DNA from 2 places in the Cellulomonas sp. KRMCY2 genome. Region 2 is predicted to be linked to the other one. Evidence: riboswitches for the same ligand, from Rfam matches in the RefSeq annotation. Region 2 holds a riboswitch; the other holds the start of a gene.
What was found. Region 2 has a riboswitch for thiamine pyrophosphate ahead of thiC (phosphomethylpyrimidine synthase ThiC). Riboswitches for the same ligand answer to the same signal wherever they lie in the genome.
Positions count from the first base shown of each region.

Region 1: linked by a shared signal. The riboswitch ahead of K415_RS0108300 (thiamine-binding protein) and the one ahead of thiC (phosphomethylpyrimidine synthase ThiC) in region 2 are both predicted to bind thiamine pyrophosphate.

Region 1 is NZ_JAGF01000001.1:1,704,689-1,711,810, forward strand. Features, by position in the region: gene K415_RS0108270 (hypothetical protein) at 1-167, opposite strand, end outside; gene K415_RS0108275 (hypothetical protein) at 536-988, shown strand; gene K415_RS22675 (helix-turn-helix domain-containing protein) at 1,046-1,453, shown strand; gene K415_RS0108285 (hypothetical protein) at 1,450-1,926, shown strand; gene K415_RS0108295 (hypothetical protein) at 2,183-2,398, shown strand; TPP riboswitch at 2,442-2,565, shown strand; gene K415_RS0108300 (thiamine-binding protein) at 2,670-2,963, shown strand; gene K415_RS0108305 (ABC transporter permease) at 2,988-3,770, shown strand; gene K415_RS0108310 (ABC transporter substrate-binding protein) at 3,834-4,847, shown strand; gene K415_RS0108315 (ABC transporter ATP-binding protein) at 4,825-5,601, shown strand; gene K415_RS0108320 (hypothetical protein) at 5,778-6,227, opposite strand.
Region 2 is NZ_JAGF01000001.1:2,348,460-2,355,581, forward strand. Features, by position in the region: gene K415_RS0111290 (MFS transporter) at 1-492, opposite strand, end outside; gene thiD (bifunctional hydroxymethylpyrimidine kinase/phosphomethylpyrimidine kinase) at 643-1,467, opposite strand; gene thiE (thiamine phosphate synthase) at 1,464-2,093, opposite strand; gene thiM (hydroxyethylthiazole kinase) at 2,098-3,000, opposite strand; gene thiC (phosphomethylpyrimidine synthase ThiC) at 3,003-4,604, opposite strand; TPP riboswitch at 4,650-4,756, opposite strand; gene K415_RS0111315 (IS1380 family transposase) at 4,945-6,297, opposite strand; one part of gene K415_RS23500 (IS5 family transposase) at 6,550-6,843, shown strand; one part of gene K415_RS23500 (IS5 family transposase) at 6,845-7,122, shown strand, end outside.

The DNA of each region.
Region 1 (7,122 bases), 640 kb from region 2:
GGTGTGACCCAGCCTGGGGACGTGTCCACTGCGCACTCGAAGGCGCTACCGACGCAGACGTACTCGGTCTCGGTTGCGGCGAAGCCGACGGAGCAGCCACCCAAGAGCAGCAGTAGTCCTGCAATCGCGAGGGTGATCCGCAGCGCCTTCGCCTGCTTCGTCGTCACTACCTGACCTCTCCTCGTGCGTCTGTCTCCTAGAGCCATCGGCACAGCGAGGTGCCTACTCCACTACACGGTCCACATCGAGCGGGACGACGGCTGCACCCAGTGTCCGGAGCTTCCGCGATGTTGATCGTGCGGAGCGGGGGAGTGACCGTATCGCCCTGGCGCGGCGCGGCCCGGCGAGCTGCGGACCGTATCCGCTCCAAGGCGCTCAAGAGCAGCTGGTGGCAGCCCAACCGTCTTGGGAGCGTCATACAAGGCCCATACCACGCAAGACCCGCGGCTCGGTCGGTCGTCACCAACGACGTCCGTGGTGACTGCTACGTTCGTTGCCGAGCAAGGATGAGAGTCAGGGGGTTTCGGTGCGTCGCGTGTCGCGCACTACCCAGCCGGCAGGCGCACCGTACGAGTGGCATGACTACGTTGCCAGCGACCGCGCGCGCGTCGCGGAGAACGAGTTGGACGCCTGTCTGCAGAACACCTGCGTCAACCAGGCCGACTACGACCTTTGCGTCGAGGGTGTCGACGCGCGCAAGCGGCGGGCCGCGGCCGGACGCCTGGCGCCCTCGAGCGAGGTCACCCCGGTGATGAGCCAGCCTGTCCTGTGGGAGATCAAGTGGGACTTCTCCGACCGCCAACTCCGGCTCTACCATGCCGAGCCCCAGCAGGATCCGCGAGCACTCCTCGCCCTGATGTACCACTGGAAGGACACCTCGGGTCGGACTCCCTCTGAGGTGAACACGGCGCAGAACGCACAGATGGCGGAAGCCGCCGAGCGGTACCGGCGATCACCACTCCACCCGGTCGATGGACTCGACTGCTGAAGCTTCACCCTGCCAACGGACTGGACGACCGAACCGCAACCCTATAGATTTGAGTCTATGGCTGACGCACCGCGCTTCACGCGCGACCGCAACACCCCCTCCCGTCGCCGGGCCGCGGCACTGGTCGAAGCCGACGAGATGCTGCACGCCTCTCTCATCGCCGCTCGCCACGACCAAGGCCTGTCCCAGCAGCACGTTGCCGAGGTCATGGGCGTGACCCAGCCCACCGTCGCCGCGTTCGAGCGATATGACAACGACCCGCGTCTGTCGACGATTCGCCGCTACGCGCATGCGGTCGGCGTCGTGATCACACACGCCGTCTCGCGCGACGGAACGCCGGTGCAGTGCGGCTGGGCGCCCGTGTCGACCAGCTTCACGTTCTCCGTGAACCCCGGGGCTACTGCTCGACAGGTCCAGTTCGCGGCTCCGGACACGATCAAGAGCTCCGTGGCTCTCGCGGCATGACAACAGGCGCTGACGTCAGACAAATCAAGGACGTCGTCGAGCTCCTGCAGGCATCGGAGCTTAGCGAGATCCGCTATTACCAGATCGCCGGCGTACGGGTCGAGCGACCCGACGGTGAGCCCGTGCGGGAGACGGGCCAGGACCTGAAGGTGCAGGTCGGCGGCGACGCAAACGGCCTTGAGACGCGCGTCCTGATGACCGTGTCCACGGAGGAAGCGAACCTTGCAGCCGAGGTAGGTGCCCTCTACTCCTTCGAGGAGCCTCTGGAGATCCCGCAACCCGTCATCGCCGAGTTCATCGAGAAGGTCGGCGTCATGGCTGTCTTCCCGTTTCTGCGAGAGTCCGTGTTCACGACCGCGACCCGGCTCGGCGTCCCCGCGCCTGTCATCGGGCTCTTGCGCGCCGGGGAGCTCCATGTCGAGGCGCCGGACTCGGAAGCGAGCGAGTCAACGGCCGGGGTCGGCGGCGTCTAAGGTCGCCAGCGCCGCGACCAGCAGGATGTGGCGTGCAGGGCGCTCGGGGCTCGCGCACCCCAGGCTCCAACAGCCCGACCCGTGGCACCCGCCTACATCGGAATGCGGGGAAATTGCGATCAGGGCGTCGAGGACGCTGCCGGACTGCGAGAACGCGACCGCGTCGACCTGGTCATGGACGGAGTCCAACGGGGTCCGCTCCATTGGGTGGGATAATGCACGGAATCCCGTGTGATGGCCGCTACGGTCAGGTTCCATGGCGATCGAACGATCCGACCTCGAGCTGGTCTGGCCGGCGCACCTGTTCGTCCAGGAGGCCGGGGAGCTGCTCGGCGCCGGCCAGACCTCCGAGGCGGTCCTGGGGGTGGGGCCGTGGCTACTCGGGGTCGGTGACGTCGGTGATGAGGTCGGCGAGCTCGGCGCTGCTGGGCAGGGCGGCGCGACCCGCCGGCCGACGCTCTCGGCCCGATGAACGATGAACGATGAACGGCGCGCTCGCGTGCCGTAGTGTTGGGCCTGCCATGCCGGGGAGCTCGAGACAGTCGAGCTGAGAGGACGGCCGGGATTCATATCCGGCGCCGTCGACCCGTGAACCTGACCTGGGTAATGCCAGCGTAGGGATGCACTGTGGCCGACGTGTGTCGGTGCCTGCGGGTCGTGAAGCCCCTGGGTGTCCCCGGTCTCGTCGTCGACGTCGCCTCCCGTCGTGCGGTTGACCCCCGGTCCGACGTCCGGAGGATTCGATGCTTGCCGAGATCCAGGTGTATCCCCGCCCTGCCGGGGTTCCCGATGCCCCCTACGCCCATGTCGATGCCGCGATCGCTGTGATCCAGGCATCCGGTCTGACCTATGAGGTCCACGCGCTGGGCACCGTCGTCGAAGGGCCGCCGGACCGGCTCTGGCCGCTGCTGCGTCAGGTCCACGAGGCCACGCTCGCGGCCGGTGCGCAGGCCAGTTCCAGCGTCATCAAGGTGTCCGAGGGTGCCGACGACGCGGGCCCGCGGATCGTGGACCTCGTCGCGAAGTTCCGTGCCTGAGCCGTGGCCGTCGTTGCTCCCGGCGTGACCCGCCGCGTGCTGCTTCCTACGACGTCGGTCCTCGGGCTGCTCCTCGTGTGGGAGGCGGCCGTCCGGGTGCTCGACGTCGCGCCCTTCGTGCTGCCTGCGCCGTCGCGAGTGGCGCAGGCGGCGGTCCGGACGGCCGGGGTGCTGCCGGCCCATGTGGTGACGACGCTCACCGAGGCCGTCCTCGGTCTCGTCCTCGGCGCGGTGGCCGGCACGCTTCTCGCGCTCGGGGCGGTGCTCTGGCCGCGGGCCGGCGACGCGTTGGAACCGCTCGTGCTGCTCACCCAGACGGTGCCGACGGTCGTCCTGGCGCCGTTGCTGATCCTGTGGACAGGCTTCGGCCTCGTGCCGAAGGTGCTGTTGGTGGCGCTCACGGTCTTCTTCCCGGTCTTCATCTCGGCCACGTCGGCGATGCGCTCGGCGGACACCGACCTCCTCGACGTCGTCGCCGGTCTGGGTGGGCGCGCTCGGGACCAACTGGTGGTCGTCCGGCTGCCGGGTGCCGTGACCGGGGCGATGGCAGGCCTGCGGGTGGCCGCGACCTACACCGTCGGGGCCGCGGTCGTGGCGGAGTACCTCGCCGGTCAGTCCGGGCTCGGCGTGTTCATCCAGCGCTCGCGCAAGGCGTACGCGGTGGACCAGATCCTCGTCGGCGTGATCGCTGTGGCACTTCTCACCGCAGTGCTCGTGGGCGCCGTCGTGCTGCTCGAGCGGGCGGCGACCCCCTGGCGGCCGCGCGCTCGGGGCCCAGCACGGGTGCGGTCACGCGCCCCGTCCTGACCCGTTGTCCGCAGCCCGCCCGTCTTGACCCCGCCCGTTTCAGCACCCGATCTTGGAGATCTGATGACCCCCACCCGTTCCTTCCTCGCCGCCACGGCCGGTGCGACGGCGGCACTGGCCTTCCTCGCCGGCTGCAGCCCGGCCACGGCCTCGGACAGCGACTCCGCCGACCGACAACCGGTGACCGTCGTGCTCGACTGGACCCCGAACACCAACCACGGCGGGCTGTACCTCGCCGAGGCGAACGGTTGGTTCGACGACGCCGGCCTCGACGTGGAGATCATCGAGCCGGGGGAGACGTCCGGCCTCCAGCTGCTCGCCACGGGCCACGCGGACTTCGCCTACTCCGTCGCCGAGTCCCTGGTGCCCGCGCGTGCGCAGGGCGTGGACGCCGTGTCTGTCGCGGCGATCGTCGAGCACAACACGTCCAGCCTGATCTTCGAGGCCTCGTCGGGCATCACCCGCCCCCGGGACCTCGAGGGCAAGGTCTACGGCACCTACGGCTCGGACCTGGAGAACGCGCTGATCTCGCAGCTCATCGCCTGCGACGGCGGCGACCCCGAGATGGCCACGGCCCCGTTGGCCAGCGACGACTTCAGGATCGGCCTCAGCGAGCACCAGTTCGACTTCGCCTGGGTTTTTGATGCCTGGGACACGATCCGGCTCCGCGACATCGACGGCATGGACGTGGGCACGCTGCCCTTCCTCGACTACACCCAGTGCATCCCCGACTGGTACACGCCGCTCCTCGCGACGACGGCGTCGACACTGACGTCGGATCCGACGATGGTCAGGGCCTTCCTCGACGTGCTGAGCCGCGGGTACCGCGCAGCCATGGAGGACCCTGCGGCCGCTGCGGACGCGTTGCTGGCGGCGGCGCCGGAGCTCGACCCGACGCTGGTCCGCGCGAGCGCCGACTACCTCGCCACGCGATACGCCGACGACGCCGCAGCCTGGGGCCGGCAGACCCCGGCGACCTGGAACGGCTTCGTCGGATTCCTCGAGGCCAAGGACCTGCTCGAGGACGGCTTCGACACCGATGCGGCGTGGACGAATGACTACCTACCCACGCACTGAGCAGCGCGCACCGAGCGACGTCGTGGTGGCCGAGGTCGCTCGGCTGACCGTGGACGTCCGCGGACCTTCGGGGCCCAGGATCCTCGAGGACGTCGCCCTGTCGGTGCGTGCGGGCGAGTTCGTCGCCGTTGTCGGGCCGTCGGGCTGCGGCAAGTCGACACTGCTCCGCGCCGTCGCCGGCCTCCTTCCGCCATCGCTGGTGGCGTCAGGTGGGTCGAGGATCGACGTGGCGACCGACGGTGGGCGGAGGGACGTCGCGTGGATGCCGCAACGCGATGGCCTGCTGCCCTGGCGCCGGGCGTGGTCCAACGCGATGCTCGGGGCGCAGATCGCGGGCCGGGACGAGGCTGCGGCGAAGGTCCGCGCTACCGAGCTCTTTGAGCGGTTCGGGCTGGCCGGGTCCGAGCGTCGCTGGCCGCACGAGCTCTCCGGAGGCATGAGGCAACGCCTCGCATTGTTGCGCACGGTGCTCGCCGACCGGCGCCTGCTGCTCCTGGACGAGCCGTTCTCCGGCCTGGACGCGCTCACCCGGCGCCGGATGAACAGCTGGCTGCGCGACGTCGACCTGGTGGGGACGGGCTCGCGGGGCAGCGCCGTCGTCCTCGTCACGCACGACGTGGACGAGGCAGTGCTGCTGGCCGACCGGGTGCTCGTGATGTCCGGCCCACCCGGCCGGGTGGTCGACTGCATCTTGACTCGCGCAGGTAGCGAGGACGCCGCGCGCGGGAGGTTGTTGGAACTGCTCGGGGTCTGAGATTCGCCCCGCCTCGCGGCCGGCGAGCGGATGAGCAGGGCCCACTATTCTCGTCAAACTGACATAAGGCAAATTATCGGCCAGCTTCGGTAGCCAGGCCCGGCGGCCCTGTGTGGTCCTCAAACGCCCTTGTCCCGCCGACGCCACCCGCGCCCGCGCCCGCCGACCGTTGCGGGTCAGACGCCCGGTGCCATCCCCACAGCAGGAACAGTGCACCCCGGGATCGGCGCAGTTGACCACGCTGCGCGGAACCGCGCGAAGTACGCAATCACGGTGCACGCCTCGTTCGTCGTGTCCTGCCACCCGTCAACCGTCCAGGTCGTCCCCGCCGACTGGCTTGCCAGGATGACCGTCGCAGCCGCCAGCTCGGCCCGGACCGTGTCCACGTCCACCTCAGGAACCTCGGCGGTGAACGACCACGCGTTGTGGTACTGCACGGTCTCGTCCACCCCCAGCGCAGAGACCCACTCAGGATCACCGTTCGCGCCGTACGCAGGGTCGACCATCGGCATCGCGCACACGTCCAGCTCGTCCGTGCTCATGCCGAGGAAGACATCAGCCAACGCGAAGGTACTCGGCGTGGTGCAGACGTACGAGGCTGACGGGAAGACCAGCCACGGCTCCATGTGAGACAGGGTGCTCTGACGGTCTGCCGTCGTGTTGTGGATCGACATGGTCACGGTGAAATCCCACGACAGGATCGTGTTTCCCGGCCTGGCTGACGTGACGTCGTCAGGCATCGGATCGAGCACCCTGATGTCGTTGACCTCCACGTCCGTTGTGTACCCGTCACTGTCCAGGACGGAGAACGCACCCACCACAGGAAGAGGCTCGGGAGTCGGTTCGGGTGCAGGCTCAACCACGAGAGGCTCCGGGGCAGGGGTGTCCACGACGACTGGTTCGGCACTGGGGGCCGGTGTGCCGCCGGCTCCTTCGCCGGAGCACCCAGACAGCCAGACCGCGGCCGCCACAGCAGCCAGGGCCGCGCGAGGCATTGGACGGGTCAGGCGGCGAGTGAGCGCACTCACGATGTCCTTCCGGGGGGTGCGGTGGTCAGGCGGCGGTGCCAGGGTGAGCATCGAACCAGATGATCATGCCGGTGTACCGGACCATCCTGGCGGACTGGTCACTGTACGGGTGTCGGCGTGAGGGTGAACCCTGGACCGGCGGTCTAGTGCTGAGCCGTGACAGCCGACCCGTCCGAGAGGGCTGCATGATCGGGCGCCGCGTAGTTCGAATCAAGAATCGACTGCGGCGTGTCGGATCACGATTTGAACACTATGCAGATCACCATTGACTGTGAGGCGGGAGAGTTCCGCTCACGCGGCCAGGTTGACCCAGCGGGCGAACGAAGGGCTGATCTTGAAGACTCGCCCCTACATCCGATGCAAGTGCTGCGAGCTTGTGCAGCAGGTTGTGGACCAGACCGGCTACGAGACCTCGAGGGTTTGTCGCACGTGCTACGAGCACAGAGGTGTCGATGAGGTCTCCCAGCGTCGCCGCGCGGAGAGCCACCTTGCG
Region 2 (7,122 bases):
GACGAGGCCGCGCCGGCGCGGGACTGTCCACTCCATCGCGAGCGGCACGGCGGACGTGTATCCACCGCCGATGAAGACCCCGCTCAGGAGGCGCAGCGCGAGGATCGACATGAGGGTACCGGGGCCCAGCAGCGCCTGGCCGGGTACCAGAGCGACAAGCAGGGTTGTGGTGGCGACGCCTGCCATCGTGATCTTCGTTGTGGTGGTCCGGCCGATCCGATCGGCCACCGGACCAAAGATCGCAGCGCCGAGTGGGCGTCCGATCAACGTGGCGACGAAGATCAGGCCTGCGTTCGTCGCCACATTCTCGGCGCCGTAGAGACTTGCGGCGGCGGGGGCCAGCGCGATGATCGGCAGGAATATGTCGAATTGATCGACGTAGTTGCCAAGTACTCCGCCTCGTACAGCACGTTTGGCCGCAAGGGGCATCGCAGCGCCCTCCGGGTTCGATCGGGTCTCAAGGGTTGTTGCATGTTCGAGCTGCGGGCACATCGGATGCTCCCTTTCTTCGACGGCATGAGCCAGAGCCCCTCGCCGGGGCTCGCGTTCTCGGGTGTGTACGCCAGGGCAGGCGCTTTCGGTGGCCGACGTGCGGCGGGCGCCGCCGTCGTGGATGCGGCCGACGCTGCCGGGTCCGGTCCGTCAGGACGCTGCTGAGCGGGGTCGTCCTCGTGGCCATAGCGCGTGGAAGTGGTGTACCGGGCCGTGCCCGTGACCTACGTCAAGGGCGTGCGCGGCGAGCAGTGCGCCGGTCAGGTAGTCCTTGGCGTCAGCGACCGCGCTGGTCCAGTCCGGCCGTTGGGGGCGTAGCGCGGCGATTGCGGCGGAGAGGGTGCAGCCGGTGCCGTGGGTATTGCGCGTCGGCACGCGGGCGGCGCGCAGGCGGGTGACCTTCCCGTCAACCTGGAGCAGGTCCACGCTCTCGGGGCCGTTGAGGTGGCCACCCTTGATGAGCACACCGGGACAAAGCCGCTGGAGTCCTTCAAGTTGGCCGAACATCTCGTCCTCGCTGGTGGCCTCGTCCGCGCCGAGCAGGTCGGCGGCCTCCAGCAGGTTCGGGGTGATCAGGTCGACGACGGGCAGCAGCTCCTCTCGTAGTGCTCTCCTTGCATCGGCGGTGAGCAGCCGGTCACCGCTTGTGGCGACCATGACCGGGTCCAGCACGATGTACGGGGGACGGTGCCTCCTGAGGGCGGCCGCGACCGCCCCGATGACGTCGGCGGTGCCGAGCATGCCGATCTTCACTGCGTCGATGCGAACATCGTCGAACAGGTTCTCCAGCTGCACGGTGACGAAGTCACCGGGAACCTGATGGATCGCCGCGACCCCCATGGTGTTCTGGGCGACGAGCGCGCTGATGACGGTCGTGCCGTACACGCCCAAGGCGGAAAAGGTCTTCAGATCGGCTTGGATGCCGGCGCCGCCGCTGGGGTCGGTGCCGGCGATGCTCAGCGCATGGACGATCATGGGCGGCCATTGCGCAGAGCGGCGGTTGCGGCGCCGGGGTCGGGGGCGGCGCAGATCGCTGACGCGACGGCCAGCCCGTCGACCCCGGTCGCCCAGACCGAGGGCGCGTTGTGACGGTTGATGCCACCGATCCCGATGCACGGCAGGTCTGTGCAGCTGCGCAGGGCGGCTGCCGCGTCGAGTCCCAGGGCAGCCCGGGCATCCGGCTTTGTCGTGGTGGGAAACACGGGGCCGATGCCGAGGTAGTCCACGGTGCCGGTGGGCAGGGCGTGCACCTGCGCGATCTCCTCGGCCCGCGAGACGGACAGACCGATGAGGAAGCGCGGGCCGGCGAGGCGCCGCGCGTGGTGCACGTCCAGATCGGATTGGCCCAGGTGGACGCCGTCCGCGCCGGCCGCGAGGGCCACGTCAAGTCGGTCGTTGATCAGCAGGGGGATCCCTGAGCCGCTCAGCGCGCCCAGCAGTTCGACGGCGAGCGCCAGAAGCTCGCGTCCGGACGCCTGCTTGTCTCTCAGCTGCACCGCGCCCACGCCGCCGCGGACCGCGGCGTCCACGGTGGCGAGCGTCCCGCGCGGACCAGATGGCTGGGTGCCGATCACCAGGTACACCGTAAGGTCAAGGGCCATGGCTTCAACCCGCGTGCGTGCGAAGGGCTGCGGAGTCAAGCCTGTACAGGGCGTCCAGCAAGGAGACCGCGAAGCTACCCGGGCCCTCGCTCCGCTTGACTGCGACCTCGGCGGCCACGGTGAGTATCGTCGTCGCCGCGCTCGCGGCCAGGAGTGGTGAGCGCTCCACCGCGCAGCACGCCGAGACCAGTGCCCCCAGGGCGCATCCGACGCCGGTCACCCTGGTCATCATCTCGTGACCGGTGCGCACGTCCAGGACCACGGCGCCATCGGTGATGTAGTCGATGGCACCGCTCACAGCGACCGTGGTCCCTTGCCGACGGGCAAGCTCGATGGCCCGCTCAAGGGCGTCTCGCGAGCCGGACGTGGAGTCCACCCCGCGTCCCGCCGAATCCGTCACACCGGCGAGCGAGAGGATCTCCGATGGGTTGCCGCGGATCACTGCGGGGCCGCTGGCCAGCAGCTCGGTCGCGAACCGGGTCCGGTACGCCAGGGCCCCGACCGCGACCGGATCCAGAACCCAGGGGGTGCCCGCCCGTGCGGCGGCAGCAACGGCGGCGCGCATCGCCGTGACCTTGTCGGGGGAAAGGGTCCCGAGATTCACCAGGACCGCGTCCGCGACTTGGGCGAACTCTGCGGACTCTTCGGAGTTCTCCACCATCGCCGGTGACGCGCCGACAGCCAGCAAGACGTTCGCGGTGAAGCCGGCCACGACGATGTTGGTCATACAGTGCACGAGGGGGCCGCGCCGGCGCAGCTCGTCAAGAACGCGGATCGCATCATCAGCGGACGCGCGAACGCGCGGTGGAGCGAGCGCGCCCCGACCCGTCCCGTCGGGGCGCTGCGATACAGCGTGTTCCCCTCCCATTTCCCGAGACTCCGGCTCGGGCAGCGGTGCGGCGGCCATGGCTAGATCGCCTGCAACGGCAGGTATACCGAGCTGCCCATGCGAGCGAATTCTGCGGACTTGTCGGCCATGCCGGCGTCAATCGCTTCCAGGCTGGAGAGCCCGTTGTCTCCCGCATAGGTTCTTGCGTCGGCCGAGATGCGCATGGAGCAGAATTTCGGCCCGCACATGGAACAGAAATGTGCGGTCTTTGCGGGTTCCGCCGGAAGTGTCTCGTCGTGAAAGCTGCGGGCCGTGTCCGGGTCCAAGGACAACGCGAACTGATCATTCCACCGGAACTCGAAACGGGCTCGACTGAGCGCGTCGTCACGTTCCTGGGCGCGCGGGTGCTGTTTGGCCAAGTCGGCCGCATGGGCGGCGATCTTGTAGGTGATGACTCCCGTCTTCACGTCGTCGCGGTTCGGCAGGCCCAGATGTTCTTTGGGTGTGACGTAGCACAGCATGGCGGTTCCGGCCTGGGCGATCATTGCCGCGCCGATGGCCGAGGTGATGTGGTCGTAGGCCGGGGCGATGTCGGTGGCCAGGGGGCCGAGCGTGTAGAAGGGCGCTTCTTCGCAGAGCTCCTCCTCCAGCCGGACGTTCTCCACGATCTTGTGCATGGGGACGTGTCCGGGGCCCTCGATCATGACCTGCACACCGTGGGACTTGGCGATCCTGGTGAGTTCCCCCAGCGTGCGCAGCTCGGCGAATTGGGCTTCGTCATTGGCGTCGGCTATGGATCCGGGGCGCAACCCGTCACCGAGGGAGAAGGTCACGTCGTAGCGTCGAAGGATCTCGCAGAGCTCGACGAAGTGCGTGTACAGGAAGCTCTCCTGATGGTGCGCGAGGCACCAGGCCGCCATGATCGAACCGCCGCGGGAAACGATCCCGGTGACGCGCCTGGCTGTCAGCGGCACGTACCGCAACAGGACCCCGGCGTGGACCGTCATGTAGTCAACGCCCTGTTCGCACTGCTCGATGACCGTGTCGCGGTAGATTTCCCAGGTCAACGCGGTGGGATCGCCTTTGACCTTCTCCAAAGCCTGATAGATGGGCACCGTACCCACCGGGATGGGCGAGTTCCGCAGAATCCATTCGCGGGTCAGGTGAATGTCCTTACCCGTCGACAAGTCCATGAGCGTGTCCGCGCCCCACCGGGCGGCCCACACCATCTTCTCTACTTCTTCAGCGATGGAGGACGTGACCGCGGAGTTGCCGATGTTCGCATTGATCTTCACAGAGAACGCCTTGCCGATGATCATCGGCTCGCTCTCTGGGTGCCTGTGGTTGGCCGGGATGACAGCCCGGCCCCGTGCTACTTCGTCGCGGACAAGTCCTGCCGGTAGCCCCTCCCTGGCGGCCACATAGGCCATTTCGGGAGTGATGATCCCGGACCTTGCCCAGACCAGCTGCGTGGCAGCCCCGTCAATGGCCTGGGGGCGGTCCCACCCGTCTCGCGTCTTGGACAACCCGGCCACCAGATCGATCACGGCGCTCTCGTCGGTGTATGGCCCGGAGGTGTCGTAGAGGTCGAAGTGCTCACCGTTGCTCAGGTTCACTCGCCGGAGCGGGACACTCATCCCCGGGAATCCGGCGACAAGTTCGAATCGCTTCGTGCTGCCCATGACAGGACCCGTGGTCACAGCGGACACAGTTGTAGCGTCATCTTGGCGCATCGTGATGCTCTCCCTACGCCGGCATTACCCGGACAGGTTCAACGGTCGACGGCCCTAGCCGTCCTCTCAGCTCACTGGTGCGAACTCCCGCGGTGGTTGACTGACACCCACAGCCTAGCCTCGATCTTTCACAGGTCTCGGGCGTGAGGGTCTGGCGCGGCTCGATGGTCGTGCTGGTTGCTGATTCTGGCCGGTGGGTATGACACGGCGGCCCGCTGTCGTGCGGGTTGGGCGCCGGTTCCAGTGGCCGGGGGTGTGCTCGGGGTCGTCGGGGCGGTGGTGTTCGGTGTCAGCCGGGAGCCAGTGCTCCGAGTCGACAGAGCCCGGCCAGGAGCAGCGGGGCGAAGGGCGACCGGGCTGCCAGGTGCAGGCGGACGCGCCGCCCGGAGCGGGCCAGGGTCGCCGGGATCGTGAAGAGTCGGAACCGTAAGGTCTTGGGTTCCCAGCGCCGGGCCTCGTGCCCGGTCAGGGCGAGCATGCCCATCCAGGCGGTGATGTCGGCGGCCAGGGCCACGACGGCGCACCAGATCCGGTTCGCGGCGAACGACTTCAACGGCAGGTTGTTCAGGCCGGTGTCCTTGGCGATGCGGCTGCGGTCTTCGCAGCGGGCTCGGCGCCGGTGGCGCAGCTCGAGGTCGGCGAGCTGGCCTTGAGTGCTGTTGGTGACGAACGCGGTGATCCGCATGCCGTCGACGTCTTCGAAGCGCAGCTGGGCGCCGGGGTGGGGTCGTTCCTTGCGGACGATCACCCGCATCCCCTTCGGCCAGGCGGACAGGTCCATCAGGTGGGTCAGCTCGGCGACCCACGCGCCGTCGCGGACCTGGTCGACCGCGTCGTAGGCCGGTGCCCACACGTGCTCGGGGATGAGCCCCAGCAGGTCAGGGGTGTTCTGCGGCAGGGTGAACCCGACCGAGTACGCAAGCCGTCGCCTCGTCAGGGCCTCGATGACCTTGTGCGACCCGCCGGCCCCGTCGATCCGGACCAGGATCGACTTGCCGCGGGTGGCCCCCGGGATCTGTGCCAGCGCCTGCGAGATCACGTGCAGGTGGTCGGCGGCGGTGTTCGAACCCGCGTTCCCGGCCCGCAACAGGACCGCGACCGGCTCCCCGGTCCCCTCGGGCCCGTGGTCGACGAACGCGCACAACGGGTGGAACCCGAACCCCCGCTTGAATGTCGGCGCCGCGTTCTGCTTATCGCTGTGTGCCGTGACCAGGGTCGCGTCGATGTCGATGACCAGCGGGTGCGCGGCGTCGCGGCCATGGTCTGGAGCGTGGACGCCGACTGCCTTCCAGACCTTCGCGCGGGCGGCGGCCCGGGCCCGGTTGATCGCGGCCAGGGCCGCGTCCGCGTCGCCGGCCAGCCGGGCCAGCACCCGTGAGAGCGTCGGGTCGGAGGCCACCGAACCGTAGATCGCAGGCTCGGCGCGGACCACGGCCAGGTCCGAGCAGGTGTCCCCACCCAGGGCGAGGGTCATGGCCAGATCCAGCAGGACCTTGGCCGGGTCGTGCGTCGCGGACGGCGACCGCCACGGCGCCAACGCCCGGGACAACTCGACATCCAGACCAGCGGCCCGCACGGTCGAGGTCAGCAGCACCCCGCCGGCCTGGCCGACCGCCGACCCGCCGTCGGCGTCAACGGTCAACCGTGGTAGAAACCGGTACGCTTCTTCACCTGGAAGGTGCTCCTCGAACTGGACTGATACGGCCCTCGACAAGCCACATCATCCCTGGTCAGGAGCACTTTTCACGTCCTCGGCACGCCACCGCCGTGAAAGGGCGAGGTTAACGCCACCTAGGGCGTGTTGATCAAGAGGTTTCGGGGGTTGTTCGGGGAGTCTTGACCGGTGGCGCGTCGTGAGATCTCTGATGAGGTGTGGGTTGTCCTGGAGCCGCTGATGCCGGCGGCCTCGGGACGTTCGCGTCCGTGGACCGATCACCGTCTGGCGGTCGAGGGCATGGTGTGGAAGTACCGCACCGGGGCGCCGTGGCGGGACGTACCGGAGCGGTTCGGTAAGTGGAACTCGATCTACAAGCGGTTCACGCGCTGGGCCGCCGATGGCACCTGGGCGAGGCTTCTGGCCGAGGTGCAGCGTCGCTCCGACGCGGCGGGAAGCCTGGATTGGGTGGTCTCGATCGACTCGACGATCACCCGCGTCCACCAGCACGGCGCGACCCTAACCCGGGACACAGGGGGCCTTGGCGAATCACAAGAATCCGTGGGCCGAACCGCCTGACCACGCGATCGGTCGCTCCCGCGGCGGCCTGACCTGCAAGGTTCACCTTGTCGCCGACGGCAAGGGCCGCCCGCTGAGCTGGGTGCTCACCGGCGGGAACGTGAACGACACCACGATGCTGGCCGCCACGCTGGACCAGGTCCGCGTCCCGCGGGCCGGAGCCGGGCGCCCCCGCACCCGCCCGGACAGGGTCCTGGCCGACAAGGGCTACCCCTCCAAGGCGAACCGCGCCTG